DNA from 3 places in the Fictibacillus sp. WQ 8-8 genome. Region 1 is predicted to be linked to each of the others. Evidence: riboswitches for the same ligand, from Rfam matches in the RefSeq annotation. Region 1 holds a riboswitch; each other region holds the start of a gene.
The links. Region 1 has a riboswitch for S-adenosylmethionine ahead of metX (homoserine O-acetyltransferase MetX). Riboswitches for the same ligand answer to the same signal wherever they lie in the genome.
Positions count from the first base shown of each region.

Region 2: another riboswitch for S-adenosylmethionine. It lies ahead of M1K46_RS04460 (LLM class flavin-dependent oxidoreductase); the one in region 1 lies ahead of metX (homoserine O-acetyltransferase MetX).
Region 3: another riboswitch for S-adenosylmethionine. It lies ahead of mtnK (S-methyl-5-thioribose kinase); the one in region 1 lies ahead of metX (homoserine O-acetyltransferase MetX).

Region 1 covers NZ_JAMXKG010000007.1:101,097-105,279, forward strand. Annotated here, with positions in the region: gene M1K46_RS16645 (cysteine dioxygenase) at 1-60, opposite strand, end outside; gene M1K46_RS16650 (cell wall hydrolase) at 281-874, shown strand; gene M1K46_RS16655 (universal stress protein) at 912-1,400, opposite strand; SAM riboswitch class I at 1,565-1,673, shown strand; gene metX (homoserine O-acetyltransferase MetX) at 1,756-2,850, shown strand; gene M1K46_RS16665 (MDR family MFS transporter) at 2,880-4,183, opposite strand, start outside.
Region 2 covers NZ_JAMXKG010000002.1:141,623-145,805, reverse strand. Annotated here, with positions in the region: gene M1K46_RS04475 (MOSC domain-containing protein) at 1-149, shown strand, start outside; gene prfA (peptide chain release factor 1) at 265-1,338, shown strand; gene prmC (peptide chain release factor N(5)-glutamine methyltransferase) at 1,349-2,209, shown strand; SAM riboswitch class I at 2,437-2,535, shown strand; gene M1K46_RS04460 (LLM class flavin-dependent oxidoreductase) at 2,697-3,746, shown strand; gene M1K46_RS04455 (ATP-grasp domain-containing protein) at 3,758-4,183, shown strand, end outside.
Region 3 covers NZ_JAMXKG010000003.1:390,473-394,655, forward strand. Annotated here, with positions in the region: gene M1K46_RS07345 (bifunctional diguanylate cyclase/phosphodiesterase) at 1-478, shown strand, start outside; gene mtnA (S-methyl-5-thioribose-1-phosphate isomerase) at 502-1,551, opposite strand; gene mtnK (S-methyl-5-thioribose kinase) at 1,557-2,768, opposite strand; SAM riboswitch class I at 2,850-3,003, opposite strand; gene M1K46_RS07360 (carbon-nitrogen family hydrolase) at 3,096-3,893, opposite strand; gene M1K46_RS07365 (pyridoxal phosphate-dependent aminotransferase) at 3,979-4,183, shown strand, end outside.

The sequences.
Region 1 (4,183 bases):
CTGTGAGGTAGGTTGAACGAGCGGAGTGAAGAGTTTTTCAATCTTTGTAAGGAATAGCAAGTTATCATCCTCCTGCCGAATTAAATGGGGTTATCTATAGTATATTGGAGCCACTTATCCAGCATGTGCTCTGAAGGAAAATCGGTCAATGGTCACAAAAAATATCATATATCCGAAACATTACTCCTAGGGGCTGCGTTAGTTCGCAACAACAAACGGGTGGCCAGGAATCGTCCTTTTACTTTTGACGAAAACACAACGATCCAGGAGGTATAAATTTATGTATAAAAAGATTGGTTTAATTACAGGAATAACAGCCATTGGGCTCTCTATAGCAGGAGGAACAAATGCAAGCGCACATACGGTAAAGGAAGGGGATACACTTTGGAAGCTTGGTCAGTCTTATAACGTACCTTATGAAAGTATCAAAAAAGACAACAATTTAGACGGAAATATGATAAGACCTGGCCAGCAATTAAACATACCGGCAGTTAAAGGGGTAAGTGAAGATCAAGTGAAAGCTTCTTCAGAAGATAAAAGACTTCTCGCTTCTCTTGTTGAAGCTGAAGCAATGGGTGAAAGTTTTGAAGGTAAAACTGCAGTTGCTGCTGTTGTCTTGAACCGAGTAAAGGCTGATAGCTTTCCGGATACGATCAAAGGGGTTATCTACGACAAAGGTCAGTTTCAGCCTGTCATGGAAAACAACCTGAAAAAGCCTTCACCTTCATCAGAAAAAGCTGTTGATAAAGCATTATCCGGTTATGACAATACGAATGGATCGCTGTTTTTCTATAATAAAACGACAGCGGTAAGCCGTTGGCTCGATACAAAGCCTGTCAAAATAGTAATCGGCAACCATACATTCAGCAAGTAAATTAAAGCCTCAGGCCATTGAAAGGTCCGAGGTTTTATTATCGTTCACTTGAGCTCTTTATGCTAAGACCCGATGATTCAATTTTTTGGCTGTTCCGGGCGATGAGAACATCACAAGTGGCATGCCTGGTGATATATTGTGAAACACTGCCGATAAAAATGCGTTCCATAGCGTTTAACCCGGTTGCACCGCAGACAATTAAATCTGCTTCATGCATGGAAGCGAAAGAAAGGATTTCTGTTTTTGGAGTTCCGTAATTAGATAAGGTTTTAACATTTTTTAATCCATGTTTCCTTGCCATCTCATCATAATTTTCAAGAAGGGATTCACTAAAACTCTTGTCACGGTTCATCTCGAAGTTAACTGCACCTGCGTCTAATGGAGCAGTAGGGATTTTTTCCTCAGAAATATGAACAATTAGCAATTGCGCATGATATTCTTTCGTAATTTCTATAGCTCTGTAAAAGGCAACCTCCGAAGATTCCGATCCATCCACACCAACAAGGATTCTTTCGTAATAAGGCATAAAAATCACCCCTTTTTTGTAAACTTATATAAATTCATTCCCTATATATAAGAGAGGCAAACATAATCGTAACATTTGTACCCAACCTCCAAATTCCATTTGACAAACCTATAGGAGTAAGGTATTTTTGAACGTATTAAAGTATTTGAAAAATTCATAATTGACTCTTATCAAGAGTGGTGGAGGGACTGGCCCGATGATACCCGGCAACCTGCAGATTATTTCTGAACAGGTGCCAAATCCTGCAAGGCAGAAGGCTTTGAGAGATAAGAGAAGGTCAAGCCCAAGCGGATAATTGCACCTCTCTGAATCTTTTAGAGAGGTGTTTTTTGTTGAATAAATGGGGGGATATCTGTTGGCAAATACACAATTATCTGCTGTAAATGATACGGCAGCAATAGGAGAACTTACGTTAGAGTCTGGAAAAGAGCTGAAAGATGTCCATATCGCTTACCAGCGAATCGGCGCAGCAAATGCACCTGCCATTTTCGTATGCCATGCGCTTACAGGTAATCATTATACGTTAAACAGTGAGATGGGAGAAGGCTGGTGGGCAGGTCTATTGGGAAATGGGCAGTATATTGATTTGGAGAAATACCAGGTGATTACTTCAAATGTATTGGGAGGGTGTGACGGATCAACAGGACCACTCTCGGTCAATCCCGTTACTGGAAGTCCTTACGGAGCTGAATTTCCATTGATAACAATCAGAGACATGGTGCAGGCCCAAAAGAAACTTTTGGAAGTACTCGGCTTGGGACGTCTAGAGGCAGTGATCGGCGGATCGTTAGGCGGCATGCAGGTATTAGAGTGGGGACTGATGTATCCTGATTTTATGGAGCGTCTGATCCCGATTGCCGTAACCCCTTTTCTAAGTGATTATGCGATAGGTTTCAATGCAGCGGGAAGAACGGCCATCCTCAGTGATCCCTTATGGAATAACGGACAGTACGGTAAAGAAAATACACCAAGGAAAGGGCTTGGCATTGCTCGGATGATCGGTATGCTCACTTATCGTTCGGGAGCATTGTTCAATCATCGATTTCAGCGAAAACAAACAGAGAATTGGGAAACCATTCATGAGGATGCAGCCTTTTCAGTTGAATCCTATCTTCAATACCAAGCGGATAAATTAGCGGACCGTTTTGATGCCAACAGTTACTTAACACTATTGAAAGCGATGGATACTCACGATATCGGCAGAGAAAGGGGAGGAGTAGTGGCTGCTTCCCAGAGCTATAAGGCTCAAATGCTTTGTGTTGGTTTCACCGGTGATTTGCTCTATCCTTCTGATTTAATGGAACAGTTTGTAAAAGATGTTCAAGCTGAAAATAAAAGAGCAAAATATCTTGAGGTATCCACCATGTTTGGCCATGATGGATTTCTGACAGAATTTGATAAGTGGGGGAACTTGCTCAAAGAATTTATGAGAGAAACAATAAAGACATGAGGATATCATCCTCATGTCTTTATTTATCACTATTCAACAGCTGGTTTTTCAATAACCGCCGTCTGATTAGAAGGCGTATGCTGTTCAGGGCGCTCCCGGCTAATTCTTCCGCCGCCGACGGATAAAGCGACCAAAATACCCGCTCCAATAAAAATCAAGCCTGTTAAAAATACAGTGGTAAAAGAATCACTCCATGCGGTCTGTATAGAATGAATAACGGTATCTTTAATTGTATCAGGCAATTTAAGAAGATCTGGATGGATTAAAATGCTGAACAATGCATCTGTTTTGTCTGCTAACTTTTGAAAGATCCCTTGAAGCATTGGGTTCGTTTGTTCACTCACTACATCTTTCATTTTTGTTTCTAAGGAATGGTTCATCACTACATTTAGAACAGTGATACCAATCGTACCGCCAATTGAACGGAAGAACGTTGATGCAGAAGTAATAGCTCCCAGTTTTGTTTTCGGAAATTCATTTTGAATCGCGATCATTAATGTCGGCATAACAAGACCCATTCCGAATCCCATAATAATCATATAAGCGTATGCTGTAATTTCATTGGAATCAACACCCATCGTGCTCATCAAGTAGAAGCCTACTGCTGTAATGATCATGCCCGCAGTCAATACGGTTCGATAAGGAACTTTCAATAGAAGTCTTCCTCCAATAATACTCGCCAGGATGAGAGAAATCATCATCGGTGTCATGGTAGAACCAGCTTGTGTCGGAGTTACACCCAGAATTCCCTGCATAAACATCGGAACGAACATGATCGCACCGAACATGCCTAAGCCCAGTAAAAACCCTAGAGCATTTGTTGTGGCAAAAACACGGTTTTTAAACAGTGAAAGATCTAGGACAGGCTCTTTTGCCTTCTTTTCTACAAATCCGAATACGATCAAGAGAACGATGGAGAAGCCGAAGATCAATCCGCTTTCCAGAGAAACCCATTCAAATTTATCTCCGCCAAACGTCAAACCAAGGAGCAATAAGACGATGGCAGGGATTAGAGTGATGATTCCAAGATAATCGATATTCACTTCTTCTTTTGGCCTTACCAGTTCATTTTTCATTCCAACAAAAATGAGGATGGCAGATAAGAGACCAAAAGGAACATTAATTAAGAAAATCCAGTGCCAGCTGATCGAGTCGACTAAAAATCCACCGATGAACGGACCGATAACAGAGCTTAATCCGAAGATTGCTCCGAATACTCCCTGCCATTTCGCACGCTGTTCCGCTGTGAAAATATCACCGATAATGGTTTGTGAAAGAGGCATGATCATACCGCCGCCAAGACCCTGCAGCCCGCGGTAGAAAATCAATTGTT
Region 2 (4,183 bases), on a different contig from region 1:
TCTCTGTCGAATTTGTTAACAGAATGACATACATAGACAAGGAAAACAGAGAAGGGCTTACCATGCTTGCCGGTCTGAATGAACTGGCAGAAGGCTGGCGCTCAGCTATGAAAAAGAAATTTGACTCTCTCCTCGGGCAGTACCTGTAGCTCCGGGGATTTCTTTTTGCCTTCAAACCGTCAAAACACAGTCTGAAGGCTTTTGACGGGTGACTTCCCCTGTATTATAATTAGAATGTTATGCCATTAAAATGAGGTGAAAAGCGTGTTAGAACGTTTAGAAACGATAGAAGCCCGATACAATAAATTAAATGATCTATTAAGTGACCCAGAAGTCATTAGCGATACGAATAAATTAAGGGAATACTCCAAAGAACAGTCTTCTCTTCAAGATACAGTAGCGGTTTACCGCGAGTATAAAGAAGCAAAAGAAGGGCTCGACGAAGCAAAAGCAATGCTCGAAGAAAAGCTTGATGCCGAGATGACCGCCATGGTGAAAGAGGAAGTTTCCGAGCTTGAAGATAAGATTGAAGAGTACATTCAGCAGCTGAAAATCTTGCTTCTTCCAAAAGACCCGAACGATGATAAGAACGTAATCGTCGAGGTGCGCGGAGCAGCAGGCGGTGACGAAGCCGCCCTATTTGCAGGCGACCTTTACAAAATGTACAGCCGCTATGCCGAGGTGCAAGGCTGGAAAACAGAAGTAATCGAAGCAAGCTACACCGAGCTTGGCGGCTACAAAGAGATCATCTTCTTGATCAACGGCAACGGGGCATACTCCAAGCTGAAGTATGAAAACGGAGCACACCGCGTACAGCGTGTTCCTGCTACAGAGTCCGGCGGCCGTATCCATACGTCTACAGCGACAGTAGCGATCCTTCCTGAAGCAGAAGAAGTGGAAGTTGAAATTCATGATAAGGACGTCCGTGTAGACACGTTTACGTCAAGCGGACCGGGCGGACAATCGGTTAACACGACTCAATCCGCTGTTCGTCTGACGCATATTCCAACTGGAACCGTTGTTTCCTGTCAGGATGAAAAATCACAGATCAAAAACAAGGAAAAAGCGATGAAGGTTCTTCGCGCGCGTGTTTATGATAAAATTCAGCAGGAAAAACAAAAAGAATACGATGAAAACCGTAAATCTGCAGTGGGTACCGGCGACCGTTCAGAACGGATCCGTACGTACAACTTCCCGCAAAACCGTGTAACGGACCATCGCATCGGCCTGACTCTTCAAAAACTGGATCAAATTTTGCTCGGCAAGCTGGACGAATTCATTGAAGCATTAATTACAGAAGACCAGACAAGCAAAATGAAGGCCCAGACGGAAGCATAAGATGAAAGCGATGAAACGGCATGAAGCCCTGAACTGGGCTTCATCTTTTTTAACGAAAAAGGGACGGGAACCTCAAACCGGGGAGCTTCTGCTTCGTCATGTACTTGGCAATCTGAGCCGGACGGAGCTGCTTCTTGGTTTGGATGAAGAGCTTCTTCCAAAGCAGCAAGAAGCATTTGAAGCAGCTGTACAAAAGCATGGCGATGGAGTGCCTGTCCAATACATTATTGGTTTTGAAGAGTTTTACGGAAGACGCTTTTCGGTGAATAAAGAGGTGCTCATTCCTCGGCCGGAAACAGAAGAGCTCGTATATGAAGTGCTTCAGCGCTCCATGATGAGGTTCCCTGGCATAGAAAAGATCCAGACAGTCGATGTCGGGACGGGGAGCGGTGCCATTGCCATTACGCTGGCACTGGAAAATTCTCGTTTTTCGGTAACCACGATCGATATTGCTGAGGAATCCCTGGAAGTCGCAAAGAAAAATGCTGAAGAACTTGAGGCATCTGTTCGTTTTATTCATGGAGACCTCCTTCAGCCTCTGATCGAGGGCGGAGAAAAAGCAGATATCGTTGTGTCGAATCCTCCTTACATTCCTGACCGTGAAATAATGGAGCTTGAGACGATCGTTAAGGATCAAGAGCCTTTCCGTGCACTTAGCGGCGGTGAGGACGGCTACGTATTTTACAGAAGGTTTATGGAAGAGCTGCCCCTCGTTCTGAACGCACAAAGCATTGTTGCCTTTGAAGTCGGCCATGATCAGGGCCAGACGGTGGCTGAAATGCTCAGGGTCACGTTCCCTGGGTCGGTTGTTTCGGTAGTAAAGGATATCAGCCAAAAAGAACGGATGGTTATCGCGGAGATTGGCTTTTAAGAAGAGTGGAAGGGGCTCTCAGCTGTGCTGGGGGCTTCTTTTTTGTGGCCGGAATGGCACTGAATTGAGCCGAACGGAGAATAATTGAGCGAAACAAGCAATAACTGGTCCGAACTGAATTTTCAGACTTATTCGCCAGTCAAACGCAACTCAATATCATCTATTCTCACATCCTAAAAATTGACGAAATACCTACTTCTATTGTAGGATTACTATTAATTAAATAAATCTTATCCAGAGCGGTGGAGGGACTGGCCCTATGAAACCCGGCAACCTATTTTTAGAAGGTGCTAAATCCAGCAGGAGTAGATCCTGGAAGATAAGATGGAGCGGTCAAAAACTTCCCCTTATCTAAAGGGGAAGTTTTTTTAGATAGTCGGAGGGTCAGGCCGTTGTCCTGACCACTCCTCCGCACTGAAGGGATGGACTTTCAGGGTCTCTTTTAGTGGCAGAATGTTTTTAAAAGGCAGAGGGGAGAAAAAGGTAGATGAGATTTGGATTTTGGTTGCCGATCTTTGGCGGATGGCTGAGAAATGTGGAAGATGAGAACATGCCGCCGACGTTTGATTATGCGAAGAAGGTTATTCAGTCCGCGGAAAAATGGGGGTTTGACACGACGCTGATCGCGGAACTGTATTTGAATGATATAAAAGGGCCGGAGCAGGACTCTCTTGAGGCTTGGACAACGGCAGCGGGTCTCGCGGCCGTAACGGAGAAAATAGAAATTATGACAGCGGTAAGGCCGGGATTCCATAATCCTGCTGTAACGGCGAAAATGACGGCAAACATCGACCAAATGAGCGGCGGGAGGTTTACACTTAATGTCGTCTCTGCCTGGTGGGAAGAGGAAGCGAAGCAGTATGGCGGCATTTTTACTGCCCACGACGAAAGATATGAGCGTACGCAAGAGTTTCTTGATGTTCTAAAGGGGCTGTGGACAGAAGAAACCTTCAATTATTCCGGCAAGTTTTATCAGTTTAGCGATACGAAACTTTTCCCTAAACCTGTTCAGCGGCCAAATCCCATTTTGTATGCTGGCGGAGAAAGTGAAAGGGGTAAACAGGTTATCTCTTCCTCCTGTGACGCTTACGTCATGCATGGCGGCACTGTCGAAGAGATCGCCGTTAAGATCAATGACATGAAGAACCGCCGCGGGCAAACAGGGAAAGAACCTTTATCTTCGTTCGGCATGGCGGCCTATGTGATCTGCCGGGATACTGAAGAAGAAGCCCAAGCGGAACTGCAGAGGATTACAGATGTAAAAGAGTCCAGCGCATATGCTGGGTTTAAAGATTTTACGAGCAAGTCGCAGCTTGAACAGCAGATTCAGCTGTACGACTACTCTGTTTCCAACCGGGGGCTGAGGCCGAATCTGATCGGCACACCTGAACAGATTGCGGAGCGGATTGCAGCATATGAAGAAGCCGGCCTCGGACTCCTTTTACTGCAATTCTCCCCTCAGTTAGAAGAGATGGAACGTTTCTCAAAACAGGTGATGCCTTTGGTAGAGAGCTATCGGAAAGAACATGCGAAATAAGGAGGATGACCATGAAAAAAGTATATATCATACATGAGAACGATGAATGGACAGATCATCTCACAAAGAGACTGGATGAGCTGCAAGTGCCTTATGAGCCATGGCATCTCGATCAGGGAACGGTTAATCTGGCAGAAGCCCCGCCCGAGGGCATTTTTTACAGCCGCATGAGTGCTTCCTCACATACAAGAGGACACCGTTATGCACCGGAACTTGCTGCCGGTGTCATTGCCTGGCTGGAAGCACATGGCCGAAAAGTGCTGAATGGCAGCCGCGCCCTTCAGCTTGAGGTGAGCAAGGTCGTTCAATATTTAGAGCTTGAGGCGCATGGGGTGAAGACGCCCAAAACCATTGCGGCTGTTGGCAAGGACCAAATTTTGCAGGCAGCTGAGCAGTTCAGCGGCAAACCGTTTATCACAAAGCATAACCGTGCAGGA
Region 3 (4,183 bases), on a different contig from region 1:
GGATTTTGTGTATGAAGTGAAAGAAGCGCTTCAGCGATCTAAAATTGACCCAAGGTTCCTTCATTTGGAGCTGACAGAAAGCATGATGGTGGAAAATGTACAATATGGCATTAACATCATGAAAGAACTGAAGGAGCTCGGCATTAAAATATCCATCGATGATTTTGGCACGGGATATAGTTCATTGAGCTACTTAAAAGATTTTCCGATCGATATTCTTAAGATTGATCAATCATTCATCCGCAACCTTACGAAATCTGATCACAGTTCCACAGATGCAGCCATCGTCAGAGCGATCATCACGATGTGCAAAGGGCTTTCCGTAACAGCTCTTGCTGAAGGGGTGGAAACAAAACAGCAGCTTCTTGTTCTGAAGGATTATGGCTGTGATCATGTACAGGGGTTTTTCATCGGGAAACCGGTCTGTGCGGCAGAAATCGAAGAATTGTTTCATACGTACCATACAAAAAGCTCGTGACCCAAAAGGGCCGCGAGCTTTTTTTAGCTATTAAAAAAGTTTGCAAGCTGTTTTTTATAATTTCCTGACGCAATTCCCCTCTCGGTAATGATGGCGGTAATGTACTCATGGGGAGTGACATCAAAAGCCGGATTGAATACCTTCACGCCTTCTGGTGCGATGGGTTCTCCCTGAAAGTGGGTCACTTCTTCTGCCGGTCTTTCCTCAATGGGAATATCATCTCCTGTTGATGTGTTCAAATCGATCGTTGATAGAGGAGAGGCTACATAAAAGGGAATGCCGAGTGCTTTTGCCTGCAAGGCTAGTCCGAACGTCCCGATTTTATTTGCGGTATCTCCGTTGGCAGCGACTCTGTCACAGCCGACGATGACCGCAGCGATGTTTTTTGTTTTAAGTGTATGGGCAGCCATGTTATCCGTAATCAATGTTACATTAATTCCTGCCTGCTGCAGCTCCCAGGCTGTTAAACGCGCCCCTTGAAATACCGGTCTTGTTTCATTAGCGTACACCGAGAGGTCCCAGCCTTTTTCTTTTGCTAAATACATGGGAGCCAGAGCTGTACCATACCGGGAAGTTGCAATTCCGCCAGCGTTGCAGTGCGTCATCAAACAATCCCCGTTTTTCAGCAAGGTCAATGCGTATTCCCCGATTTTACGGCAAGTTTCTTCATCTTCCCGCTGAATGAGAAGAGCCTCTTGCTCGATCAGCTGAACCGCTTCCTCAGTATCTCGGGCTTGTTCGGCAGAGCCTGTGACCCGGTCGAGGGCCCAGAACAAATTAACCGCAGTGGGCCGGGATCCGGCAAGGTAAGCTTTTTGCTGCAACAGCTTTGACTTGAACTCGTCATACGGCATGGATATGTTGGCCTTTGCCCATAACACGATTCCAAAAGCTGCGGCGATTCCAATGGCAGGTGCGCCTCGCACTTGCAATTTTTTTATGCAATCCCACACTTGTTCAATTGTCGTAACATTAATGTAGACGGTATGGCGGGGAAGCTGCTGCTGATCAAGCAGCAGAAGATGATCCCCTTTATATCTCAGTGATGAAATCCAGGTTTCTGTCGTACTCATAATCATTAAACACTCCTGATGTATGTGATAAATTCATCGATATTTTTTATGCTCTCAGCGTTCTTTACCCAATCGCTTCCAAGCTTCAGCACACGTTTTTTTAACTCGATTTGGCCATTGAAGTCTTCAATGGAATCAAGATCTTCGACATGGGCAAGCCCAATCGTGCGGCGGATCACTTCACAACCGGCAAAACCAATCATATCTGTAAAAATGCTATTTAAAATCTCTTCCTCAAATCCAGGAAGTTTGGTTGCAGACTCTACACCCTCTGTTTTCCACAGTTCTCTGTAACGGGCAGTGAAGGTTTCCCAAGTGTCTTTGATCACGCTGAGCAAATAGCTCTGATATTCTTCGCGCCTAAGAGAGTCAGAGATATGAAAGGACTGTGAGGCATGATTCAATGCAATATTGGCAAAAAAGTGGGCGATATCAAAGCCTTGAGGCCCATAATAAGCAAACTCGGAATCTATTAATTTTGTAGAAGTTTCGGTAACGAAAATACTTCCGGTATGGAGGTCACCATGCAACAGAGCCTCTGCACGCGTCAAAAATTTATATTTTAGAGAGGCAGCTCTCTGTTTGAGGAGAGTATCACTCCATAGTTCGGAAACGGCCTCCTTCAGCTCGGAAGGAAAATCGTTGGTGTCGATGTCATAAAACGGGTCAGTAAATACAAGGTCTTCGGTAATCTTGCAAAGTTCAGGGTTTGTAAACGTCTGGACAAGCTCTTTCTTCTCGAAAGGATGCAAGTAAAAATCACTCGTATAGAACAGGCTTTTGGCAATAAATGTGCCGATGTGCTGTGCAAGATGAGGATATTTGACCCCTTCGATCAGACCTTTCCGCAGAATCACGTGAGAAGATAAGTCTTCCATTACAGTGAGAGCGAGATCCTGGTCTGTATAAAAAACTTCTGGAACATGCTCAGGAGCAAATTCTGCTGATTTTATTAAAGAGCTGCTTTCAATCCTTGCCCTGTCCAGTGTAAGCGGCCAGCTTTCTCCCACGACTTTGGCATAGGGAAGTGCCTGCTTTACGATAATGGATTTACCTGTATCTTCTTCGATTAGCCGAAAAACAAGGTTAAGATTACCGTCACCAATCTCATTGACTTTAATGTTTTGATAATCAGATAACAGTTCGAGTTTTTGTGCCAGCTCCACCACGGTTTGTTCATTCAGTCGTTCGTAAGATTGTTTGAGGGTTGTTGCCATCTATACTACCTCCGGAATATTTTGTATGTAAAAAGGCCTCTTTTCTGTAAGAAAAGAGGCCTGGATGTATAGTTTCCACGCCTCTTATCTTGCAAAACAAAGTTTTGCTGGAATTAGCACCGTGCCATACTGGATCTCCAGGCTTCTAGTAATAGACGCCCCATTTCACAATGGTATTACGGTCGGTTGCTGGGTTTCATCGGGCCAAATTCCCTCCACCTGCTCTTGATAAGAGACAACAAATATAAAATTGTTAGAAAAAACAGAATGCAATAATAATTTACAATGGCAATCATACAATCTTATCCATTGTCTGTCAAATCTTTTTTAATAAAATTCTGGACGTCTGTCTTCAAACACAGGGATTCTGTTTCTTACTTCTTCAACAAGATCAGTGTCGACCTCAGCAAACAAAATGGTCTCTTCTTCTCCGTCTGTCTCTGCAATAATTTCTCCCCAGGGATCAATGACCAACGTGTGACCTGCGAACGTGTTGTTCTTATCACTGCCGACCCGGTTGCATGCCACAACGTAGCATTGGTTCTCAATGGCTCTTGTTATTAGCAGGTTCCGCCAGTGGCTCAGCCGCTGCGCCGGCCACTCGGCAGGAACAAACAGGATAGAGGCGCCTTCAAGAATATGGGCGCGAATCCATTCAGGGAAACGGATATCATAGCAGATGACACCGGCAGCAGGAACGTTTTCCAGCATGAAATTTCCTTTGCGGGAGCCCGGAGCAATATATTTTTCTTCCTGCATTAGCCGGATCAGATGGAGTTTACTGTATTCGCCGGTCTGCTCACCTTTTCGGTTAAAGGCATACATGGTGTTATAGATTCCTTCATCCGTTTTCTTAGCGATGGAACCTGCAACAATGTTCACTTGGTATTTGCTGGCAAGGCCGCTCATTAATCGTTTGATCTCATCGCCGTTTGTATCTCCTATCTCATCTAGCCTTTCTAGATCATAGCCTGTAGTCCACAGTTCAGGAAGAACAATCACATCAGGTTTTTTCATTGCTGCCTGTTCAATTCTTTCTGAAGCCCTCTTAATATTTTCCTTGGGATTGCCAAGCTGAATATCCATTTGAATCGCTGCAACAGTAAGTTTCATGCTATCCTCCATTAAAACGTTTTGACAGATTTTAATTAAGCGTATAACATAATTGATTAGAATTTCAAGAAAATTACGAAAGACAGGATGTGTAACCGTGAAACAATTCCAGCAAGCAGAAGCTTTATCGCGGCTGCCTGAACAATTTTTTGCAAAGCTGGTAGGCAAGGTGAGTGCTGCTTCTAAAGGGCATGATATTATCAACCTTGGCCAGGGAAACCCTGACCAGCCAACGCCTCCGCATATTGTGGCAGCTTTGCAGGAGGCTGCTCATAACCCGCAATATCATAAATATTCTCCGT